2 regions of the Micromonospora sp. DT227 genome follow, and region 1 is predicted to be linked to the other one. Evidence: predicted binding sites of a transcription regulator. Region 1 holds the regulator's gene; the other holds the start of a gene.
What was found. The regulator HrcA, encoded in region 1, represses chaperone genes, less so after heat shock. The targets are predictions, from matches to a motif close to GGTTNGCACNCTCNNNNNGAGNGTGCNAACC.
Positions count from the first base shown of each region.

Region 1 (5,207 bases):
CCGGTCAGGTACAGCTCGGCGGCGGCCCGCGGGCTCAGCCGGGGCAGCACGGTCGCCGAGATCACCGCCGGGATCACGCCGATCCGCACCTCGGTGAACGCGAACGTCGCCTCCTCGGCGCAGACCACCAGGTCGGCGGCGGCGATCAGGCCCAGCCCGCCGGCCCGGGCCGGCCCGGCCACCTTCGCCAGCACCGGCTTCGGGCACTCCCGCACGGCGACCAGCACGTCGCCGAGCATGCCGGCCGGCACGGTCCCGCTGGCGTACGCGGCGGCGGTCTCCTTCAGGTCGGCGCCGGAGCAGAAGACCGGGCCGGTGTGGTCCAGCACGATCGCCCGGACCGTGTCGTCGGCGACCGCCGCGGCCAGCCCGGCCAGCAGCTCGGTCATCAGCGGCGTGGAGAGCGCGTTGCGGTTGTGCGGGCTGTCCAGGGTGAGGGTGGTCACCCCACGGGCCGTGGCGACCCGTACGAGAGCGTCCGGAGAGGTCATGCCGGGCACACTAGTGGCCATGCCCGGCGTCCTTCCAGAAGGCGAACCCGTCCCTCGCGACGGGTCGCTGCCCGCCACCGCCCGCCGCGCCGTCGGCGCCCGCGGCTTCGGCGTGTACGTGCACGTCCCGTTCTGCGCCAGCCGGTGCGGTTACTGCGACTTCAACACGTACACCGCCGCGGAGCTGGGCGGCGGGGTGAGCCGGGAGACGTACGCCGACAGCGTGCTGGCCGAGCTGGCGCTCGCCGGCCGGGTGCTCGGCGACGCCCCGCCGCCCCGGGTGGACACCGTCTTCGTCGGCGGCGGCACACCCACCCTGCTGCCCGCCGACGACCTGGCCCGGATCCTGGACGCCATCGACCGCACCTGGGGGCTGGCCGCCGACGCCGAGGTGACCACCGAGGCCAACCCCGAGTCGGTCACCCCGGAGTCGCTGAAGACGCTGCGGGCGGCCGGCTACACCCGGATCTCGCTGGGCATGCAGTCCGCCGCGCCGGGCGTGCTCGCCGTGCTCGACCGGCGGCACAGCGCGGGCCGGGCCACCGCCGCCGCCGCCGAGGCCCGCGACGCCGGGTTCGACCACGTCAACCTGGACCTGATCTACGGTACGCCGGGGGAGACCGCGGACGACTTCGCCGCCTCGCTGGCCCAGGTGGTCGACGCCGGCGTGGACCACGTCAGCGCGTACGCCCTGATCGTGGAGGACGGCACCCGGCTGGCCGCGCGGATGCGCCGGGGCGAGCTGCCGTACCCCTCCGACGACGTGGCGGCGGACCGCTACCTGGCCGCGGAGGCGGCCCTGCACGCGGCCGGTTTCTCCTGGTACGAGGTGTCCAACTGGGCCCGCTCCGAGGCGGCCCGGTGCCGGCACAACCTGCTCTACTGGACCGGCGCCGACTGGTGGGGCCTGGGCCCGGGGGCGCACAGCCACGTCGGCGGCGTGCGCTGGTGGAACGTCAAGCACCCGGCCGGGTACGCGGAGCGGCTGGCCGACGGCGCCTCGCCGGCGCTGGCCCGGGAACGGCTCACCGCTGACGAACAGCACATGGAGGACGTGATGCTGCGGTTGCGGCTGGCGTCCGGGCTGCCGCTGGACGTGCTGGACGAAGCCGGCCGGGCCGGTGCCGAGCGGGCCCGGACCGGCGGGCTGCTGGACGCCGACGCGTACGCGGACGGTCGTGCCGTGCTCACGCTACGCGGGCGCCTGCTGGCCGACGGCGTGGTCCGCGACCTGCTGCCCTGACCGGTCCGGCCGGCCCCGCCGCGCGGGACCGGCCGGCGGCTGTCACTTGATCAGGCTGGCCGACATCGGGTAGCGGTAGAGCTGCCCCTCGTTGGCCTTCACGCCGGCCAGGATGCCGAAGATGATGCCGACGATCATGGCGCCGAAGCCGACCACCAGGCCGATCAGGATGCAGGTGAGGATCCAGCCGACCAGCGCGATGATCGACCAGATGAGCTGGAAGTTCAGCGCGGCGACCGCGTGCGCCCGTACGGTCGGGGACTGGTTGCCCCGGGCCAGCAGCGCCACCAGCGGCGCGACCCAGCCCAGCACGCCGCCGCCGATCAGCATCCCGGCCGCGCCGCCGAAGTGCGCGACCAGGGCCCAGGTCTTGTCGTCGTTGTTGGCGTAGCCGGCCGGCGGGCCGTAGGAGCCGCCGGCGGGGTAGCCGCCGCCCGGCGCGCCGTAGCCCGGGGCGCCACCGCCGGGCGCGCCGTAGCCCGGCGTGTCACCACCGGGTGGGGGATAGCCGCCCGGCGGGGGATAGCCACCCGGCGGAGGCTGGCCGCCCGGGGGCGGATAACCGCCGGGCGGGGGATAGCCGCCCCCGCCCGGTGCCCCGGACAGTGGTGCGGTGGGGGGCTCGTCGGCAGGCGAGGAGCCGTACGGCGCCGACGGCGGGAACGGGTCGGGCTGGGGGCCGGGGTCCCCCGCTCCGGGAGGGCGAGGAGGTTCAGTCATGGACGTCACGGTAGGTCCCGGGGGCAAGCGGCACCAGGGCTGTTCGGCCCGACGCGCCGCCCGGACCCGACGGACCGCACCCGGGGTGCGGCGCTGATCATCGCGCCGGCGGGGGTGCCGACGTAGACTGGCACTCGCTACAGTCGAGTGCCAGTCGCCCGGCGGATGCCGCGCGTCGCCCGGCCGAGGTGCGTCAGGAGGTGGGGAGATGGGTCTCGACGACCGCAAGCTCGCCGTGCTGCGCGCCATCGTCGAGGACTACGTGGCCACGCAGGAGCCGGTGGGCAGCAAGGCCCTGGTCGAGCGGCACCAGCTCGGCGTCTCACCGGCGACCGTGCGCAACGACATGGCGGTGCTGGAGGAGGAGGGCTACATCCGGCAGCCGCACACCAGCGCCGGCCGGGTGCCCACCGACCGTGGCTACCGCCTCTTCGTCGACCGGCTCTCCCGGGTCAAGCCGCTCAGCCCGGCCGAGCGTCGGGCGATCGAGCGCTTCCTGGTCGGCGCCGTCGACCTCGACGACGTGGTGCACCGCACGGTCCGGCTGCTGGCCCAGCTCACCCGGCAGGTGGCCGTGGTGCAGTACCCGAGCCTGGCCCGGTCCAAGGTGCGCCACCTGGAGCTGGTGCCGATCTCCACCACCCGGCTGATGGTCGTCATGATCGCCGACACCGGGCGGGTCGAGCAGCGGCTGGTCGAGCTGCCCGCCCCGGTCCCCGCCGAACACGTGACCGACCTGCGCCGGCTGGTCAACGAGAAACTGGTCGGCAGCCAGCTCGCCGAGACGCCCCCGCTGGTGCAGGCGCTGGTCGAGGAGTCCGCGCCGCACCTGCGCCCGGCCATGACCACGCTCTCCACCGTGCTGCTGGAGACGCTCGTCGAGCGGCACGAGGAACGGATCGCGTTGGCCGGCACCGCCAACCTCACCCGGGGCGGCCTGCTCGACTTCCAGGGCTCGCTGCGCCCCATCCTCGAGGCGCTCGAAGAGGAGGTCGTGCTGCTCAAGCTGATCGGCGAGACCGAGCCGAGCAACACCACCCGGGTGCTCATCGGCGACGAGAACGAGATCGACAATCTCCGGGCCGCGTCGGTGGTCAGCACCGGTTACGGCCCGGGTGCCACGATCGTCGGTGGGCTCGGCGTGCTCGGGCCCACCCGGATGGACTACCCCGGCAATATCGCCATGGTGAGGGCCGTGGCACGCTACGTGGGCGAACTGCTGGCCCAGAACTGACCAGTCAGGGCCGACGGCCGGGAACGGCCGGCGACCGGCGACGCGAGACGAACATGAGGACACCGAACGCAGTGGCCAGGGACTACTACGGCATTCTCGGCGTGAGCCGGGACGCCTCCGACGATGACATCAAGCGTGCCTACCGGAAGTTGGCGCGGCAGTACCACCCGGACGTCAATCCGGACCCGGAGGCACAGGAGAAGTTCAAGGACATCAACGCCGCGTACGAGGTCCTCTCGGACGACCGGAAACGGCAGATCGTCGACCTGGGCGGCGACCCGCTCGCCCCGGGCGGCGGGGGCGCGGGCGCGGGTGGCCCGGGCGGCGCCGGCCCGTTCGTCGGCTTCCAGGACATCATGGACGCGTTCTTCGGCGGCGCGGCGGGCGGCAGCCGGGGTCCCCGGCCGCGTACCCGGCCGGGCGCGGACGCGATCCTGCGGCTGGAGCTGGACCTCAACGAGACCGCGTTCGGCGTCGAGGCGCCGATCACTGTCGACACCGCGGTGCTCTGCACCACCTGCTCCGGCGCCGGCACCGCCGCCGGCACCCACCTGGCCACCTGCGAGGCGTGCGGTGGCCGCGGTGAGGTGCAGTCGGTGCAGCGGACGTTCCTCGGCCAGGTGGTCTCCGCCCGGCCGTGCACCGTCTGTCAGGGCTACGGCACCACGATCCCGCACCCCTGCCCGACCTGCGCCGGTGACGGGCGGGTGCGGACCCGCCGCTCGCTGACCGTCAAGATCCCGGCCGGCGTCGAGGACGGCATGCGGATCCGGCTGGCCCAGCAGGGCGAGGTCGGCCCGGGTGGCGGCACCGCCGGCGACCTCTACGTCGAGATCCACGAGCGGACCCACGACGTCTACTCCCGCAAGGGCGACGACCTGCACTGCCGGGTCACGGTGCCGATGACCGCCGCCGCGCTCGGCACCCGGCTGACCATCAAGACGCTGGACAGCGAGGAGACCGTCGACGTGAAGGCCGGCACCCAGCCGGGCAGCACGCTGCGGCTGCGTGCCCGCGGCGTGCCGCACCTGCGCGGCACCGGCCGGGGTGACCTCTACGTCCACCTGGACGTGCGGACCCCGACCAAGCTCGACGCCGACCAGGAGCGGATGCTGCGCGACTTCGCCAAGACCCGCGGCGAGGAGGTCGCCGAGCTGACCAAGCAGGGCGGCTTCTTCTCCCGGATGCGCGACGCCTTCAACGGGCACCCCTGACGTGTCGGCGCCGCTGTTCCTGGTCGAGGCGCTGCCCACCGGCGACACGGTGACGCTGGACGGCCCGGAGGGCCACCACGCGGCCACCGTGCAGCGGCTGCGCGTCGGCGAGGAGCTGCTGCTCGCCGACGGCCGGGGCGGCACCGCCGCCGCCGTCGTCACCGCCGTCGGCCGGGGCACGCTCGACGCGCGGATCACCTCCCGGGGGTACGCCGACGCGTGCGTCCCCCGGCTGGTGGTGGTGCAGGGGATCGCCAAGGGCGAGCGGGGTGAGCTGGCCGTGCAGGCGATGACCGAGGTCGGGG
Region 1 is NZ_JBNCLA010000005.1:58,202-63,408, forward strand. It holds gene ACLQ2W_RS18305 (enoyl-CoA hydratase-related protein) at 1-491, opposite strand, end outside; gene hemW (radical SAM family heme chaperone HemW) at 511-1,734, shown strand; gene ACLQ2W_RS18315 (DUF4870 domain-containing protein) at 1,777-2,454, opposite strand; gene hrcA (heat-inducible transcriptional repressor HrcA) at 2,663-3,688, shown strand; gene dnaJ (molecular chaperone DnaJ) at 3,760-4,902, shown strand; gene ACLQ2W_RS18330 (16S rRNA (uracil(1498)-N(3))-methyltransferase) at 4,904-5,207, shown strand, end outside.

Region 2 (5,207 bases), on a different contig from region 1:
TGCGATTTCGGTCACCGATTCAGCGGCCCTCGCCGATCGCCGAAAACCGGTGCGCCGCCGGTGCCGGTCCGCCGGTCTCCGGGTGTTGGACGCCGCGCAGAGTGAGGAAGTGCACCGTGGCACAGGGCACCGTGAAGTGGTTCAACTCCGAAAAGGGCTACGGCTTCATCGCCGTCGACGGCGGTCAGGACGTCTTCGTCCACTTCTCCGCGATCGAGATGGACGGCTACAAGGCTCTGGACGACGGCCAGCGGGTCGAGTTCGAGATCGCCCAGGGCCAGAAGGGTCCGCAGGCCGAGCACGTCCGCGTCATCGCCTGATCGCTACCGGCCGTCGCCCACGGCCGAACCACCCCGACCGGGGCTGCGATGCCGCCCCGCACCGTGGAAGATCATGAGCCGTTCCAGCCGTTGCCGCTGAGGAGGGCCCATGTCCGACCTGCCCCCGTCGGGTTCCACCGAGCCGGTGCCCCCGGCCGACCCGGCCCGGCCCACGCCGCCCGCCGGGCCGGTGCCGGAGCAGTCGGGTCCGCCCGGGTCGCAACTGCCCGCGGGGCCGGTGCCGGACCAGTCCGGGCCGCAGCCGCCCGCTGCCGGCCAGCCGCCCGCCGGGCCGGTGCCGGAGCAGTCCGGGCCGTCCGGGCCGCAACTGCCCGCCGCCGGTCAGGCGCCCGCCGGTCAGACGCCCGTCGATCCGTGGGCCGACCTGACCACCGCCGATCCGCCGTACTCCGCCCCGCCGGCCGGCTGGCCCCACTCGGCCCCGCCGGCCGGCTGGCCCGCGCCGGAGCCCGCGCCGCCCGGTTGGCCGGCCGCGCCGGACGTCCCGTCGGGCTGGTCCGCGCCGGGCTCCGACCCGGGGGTGCCGAACCCGCCCGGTACCCCGCCGCCCGGCTGGCCCGCCGCGTCGGCTCTCCCGCCGGGCGGGTCCGCGCCGGGCTCCACGCCACCCGCCGGCTGGCCCGGGCCCGCCGCCGGGCCGGCGCACCCGGGCCAGCCGATGCCCGGCGTGCCGTATCCGGGCCAGCCGATGCCGGGCGTGCCGTTCCCGGGTCAGCCGATGCCGGGTGCGGGGTATCCGGGCCAGCCGATGCCGGGCGTGCCGTATCCGGGTCAGCCGATGCCGGGCGCGGTCTACCCCGGGCCGCCGATGCCGGGCGCCACGTATCCGGGGCACCCGGTGTCCGGGGGTTGGTACCCCGGTCTCGATCCGCAGGACCCGCTGGTCACCCCGCCGTACGCGGGCGTCGGGGGATGGTTCGCGCGGTGCGCCGGCGCGGTGCGGCGGGGGTGGCGGCACCTCCTGCCGATCATGCTGCTCACCCAGGGCGTCCCGGCGGCGGTGATCTCCGTACTCTCGCTCTTCCTGGTTCCCGCCGACGAGATGGCGACCGGCCCGGACGGCGCGCTGGTGCTGCCGGACGGCTACCTGGAGCACGTCTTCGTGTTCTACGGCGCGGTCCTGTTCGCCGCGTTGGTCTTCGGTCCGCTCCAGGCGCTCGGCTGGGGTGCGGGCACCTGGGTGGTCGCCCGGCAGGCGGCCGGCGAGCCGGCCGGCCTGGGCGGGGCGCTCCGGTACGGCGCGCGGCGCGCGCTCGGCCTCTGGGGCTGGACGATCGTCGTCTCGCTGCTGATCACGGTCGGCGCCTGTCTCTGCCTGCTGCCCGGCATCTACGCCGGGTTCGCGGTCGCGTTGTTCGGGCCGGTCTACCTGTTCGAGCGGCAGGAGCCGATCGGACGGGCCTGGCGGATGTTCCACAACCGCTTCGGCATGGTGCTGGGTCGGGTGGCGCTGGTGGCGTGCGCGCTGGTCGCGGCTGCCGTGCTGGACGCCGTGGTGGGTGCGGTGAGCGGCGCGGCGTTCGGCACCGATCCGATGTCCGGGCTGGGCACCGCGGTCGGGGCGGTGACGTTGGCCGTGGTGGGTGCCGCGTTGGCCGCGCCGGCCTATCTCGCGCAGCTCGTCGGGCTGGTCGTCGCGTACGCCGAGCAGCGGGCCCACGAAGGCCCGGTGAACGCGGCCCGGCTGGCTGCGGAACTCGGCTGAGCGGTGCGGTCGTGCTTGCACTCGGCTAGGGAGAGTGCTAAACAAGTCATTGGCACTCGCGTACGGTGAGTGCCAATGGTCGGGGCGGTAGGGCCACGGCCGCGCCGGTGCCTCAGGGGTGCCGGAGCGGAACGGGGCCGGTCGTCGCGGGCTGTCCGGCCCGACCGAGGAGGACGTCGTCGTCGCCAGGTGGCGACGTCCCCAAGGTGCGTACACCAGACGGCCCATCCGGGCATCCCGGGTGGCCCGTGAGTGTCCAGGAGGACAACGCCGTATGGCCAAGATGATCGCGTTCGACGAAGAGGCGCGCCGCGGCCTCGAGCGGGGCATGAACCAGCTCGCCGACGCCGTGAAGGTGACGCTCGGACCCAAGGGCCGCAACGTCGTGCTCGAGAAGAAGTGGGGTGCCCCCACCATCACCAACGATGGTGTGAGCATCGCCAAGGAGATCGAGCTCGAGGACCCGTACGAGAAGATCGGCGCCGAGCTGGTCAAGGAGGTCGCGAAGAAGACCGACGACGTCGCCGGTGACGGCACGACGACGGCGACCGTCCTGGCCCAGGCTCTGGTCCGCGAGGGCCTGCGCAACGTGGCCGCCGGTGCCAACCCGATGGCCCTGAAGCGGGGCATCGAGGCCGCCGTCTCCAGCGTCTCGGAGGAGCTGCTCAAGCTCGCCAAGGACGTGGAGACCAAGGAGCAGATCGCCTCCACCGCCTCCATCTCCGCCGCCGACCCCAGCGTTGGCGAGATCATCGCCGAGGCGATGGACAAGGTGGGCAAGGAAGGCGTCATCACCGTCGAGGAGAGCAACACCTTCGGCCTGGAGCTTGAGCTCACCGAGGGCATGCGCTTCGACAAGGGCTACATCTCCGCCTACTTCATGACCGACCCGGAGCGTATGGAGGCCGTCTTCGACGACCCGTACATCCTGATCGTCAACAGCAAGATCTCGTCGGTGAAGGACCTGCTCCCGATCCTGGAGAAGGTCATGCAGTCGGGCAAGCCGCTGCTGATCATCGCCGAGGACCTGGAGGGCGAGGCCCTCGCCACGCTGGTCGTCAACAAGGTCCGGGGCACCTTCAAGTCGGTCGCCGTCAAGGCGCCGGGCTTCGGTGACCGCCGCAAGGCCATGCTGACCGACATCGCCATCCTCACCGGTGGCCAGGTCATCAGCGAGGAGGTCGGCCTCAAGCTGGACGCCGTCAACCTCGACATGCTGGGCCGCGCCCGCAAGGTCGTGGTGACCAAGGACGAGACCACCGTGGTCGACGGCGCCGGTGACGCCGAGCAGATCCAGGGCCGGGTGAACCAGATCCGGGCCGAGATCGACAAGAGCGACTCCGACTACGACCGGGAGAAGCTGCAGGAGCGTCTGGCCAAGCTGGCCGGCGGTGTTGCGGTGATCAAGGTCGGCGCGGCCACCGAGGTCGAGCTGAAGGAGCGCAAGCACCGCATCGAGGACGCCGTCCGCAACGCGAAGGCCGCCGTCGAGGAGGGCATCGTCCCGGGTGGTGGCGTCGCGCTGGTGCAGGCCGGCAAGACCGCCTTCGACAAGCTGGACCTGGCCGGCGACGAGGCGACCGGCGCGCAGATCGTCAAGATCGCGCTGGACGCCCCGCTGCGGCAGATCGCCGTCAACGCCGGCCTCGAGGGTGGCGTCGTCGTCGAGCGGGTCCGCAACCTCGACCCGGGTCACGGCCTCAACGCCGCGACCGGCGAGTACGTCGACCTGCTGGCCGCCGGCATCATCGACCCGGCCAAGGTGACCCGTTCCGCGCTGCAGAACGCCGCCTCGATCGCCGCGCTGTTCCTCACCACCGAGGCCGTCGTGGCGGACAAGCCGGAGAAGACCCCGGCCGCCCCGGCTGGCCCGGGTGGCGGGGAGATGGACTTCTGAGTCCAGCTCCACCCAGTACGCCGACAGGGGGCGGGCCGCGTCAGCGGTCCGCCCCCTTCCGCGTCCGCGTCAGGTGGGCAGCGGGCGCTGGTTGCGTCGCTTGTGCGCCCGGTCGTACGGCGGCAGCAGCCGCCTCGGCTCGTCCACCGGTTGCCGGGGCTCCTCCACGGCCGGCTGGTCCGCCGCGTCCTGCTCGGCGTCGCCCACGTCGAGCCGCTCGGTGGGCAGTTCGCCGCTCGGGCGTCGGCCCGTCGCCGGGTCGTCGGTCCGTTCGTTCTCGGTGGTCATAACGGGCCTCCTCTGCCCCTCGAACGGTAGGGGCCGGCCGGCAGGCGCGGAGGGCGAACGGCGTTATGCCCCGTTGATGGCCTTCCGGTAGAGAAAGAAGACGCGCTCGATCCGGGCCCCGACCGCGTTCGAGTAGAACGGCACCGGGCCGACCCAGCCGATCTGCGCCTCGGTGATCCCGGCCGCCGCCTGGTCGCGGAGGCAGCGGCGCAGCAACACCCCACCGATCCCGGAACCCTCGACCGCCGGGGCGGTGCCCATCGGCCCGAACCAGCTCGGCCGCGCCGACCCGTACGCGGCGAAGCCGAGGATCTCGCCGTCCCGCTCGGCCAGGTGGGTGCCGGCGTCCGGGCGGCCCACCGAACCGGCCAGCTCACCGTCCCAGACGCCGCCGAACGTGGCGCGGGCGAACGCTTCAAGCGCCGGCAGGTCCGTGGGTACGGCCCGGCGTACCGTCACGCCCCGCTCGGCCAGCCGCCGCTCGGTGGCCTCGGTGGGGCGCAGCGCGGCCGACCCCTCGGTCAGCGTGGCGGTCATGTTCCAGGCGGTCCGGTCCTGGCGGTAGCCGAGCCGCAACGCGGCGCAGACCGCCGGCGTGTAGCGGACGTCGATGCCCGGCCACGCGTAGTGCGGCGGGTTGCCGGCGAGCAGCACCTCGGACGCGCCGAGCGCGGCCAGCCGGGCCTCCGCGCCGGCCAGCAGCGCCGCGCCGATCCCCTGGCGTCGGTGCGCCGGGGCCACCGCGACCAGGTCGACGTGACCGAGCCGCGGATCGGTCGCCGACCGGGACCCGACCAGCACGCCGACCAGCGTGCCGTCGCGGACCGCGCCGAGCCGCAGCACCGGCCGGTCGGCCGCCGCCCGCTCCGCGAGCGTGGCCACCACGGCCGGCGCCTCGGCCGCGTCCTCCGGCAGGTCCAGCGACCGCCGGCAGAGCGCGACGACCTCGGGGAGGCGGTCCGGACCCAGCTCGATG
Region 2 is NZ_JBNCLA010000007.1:290,056-295,262, forward strand. It holds gene ACLQ2W_RS24300 (cold-shock protein) at 117-320, shown strand; gene ACLQ2W_RS24305 (hypothetical protein) at 430-2,046, shown strand; gene groL (chaperonin GroEL) at 2,321-3,943, shown strand; gene ACLQ2W_RS24315 (hypothetical protein) at 4,013-4,231, opposite strand; gene ACLQ2W_RS24320 (GNAT family N-acetyltransferase) at 4,295-5,207, opposite strand, start outside.
Region 2: a site for HrcA is predicted at 2,094-2,124, ahead of groL (chaperonin GroEL). Genes of this name have one in related genera too.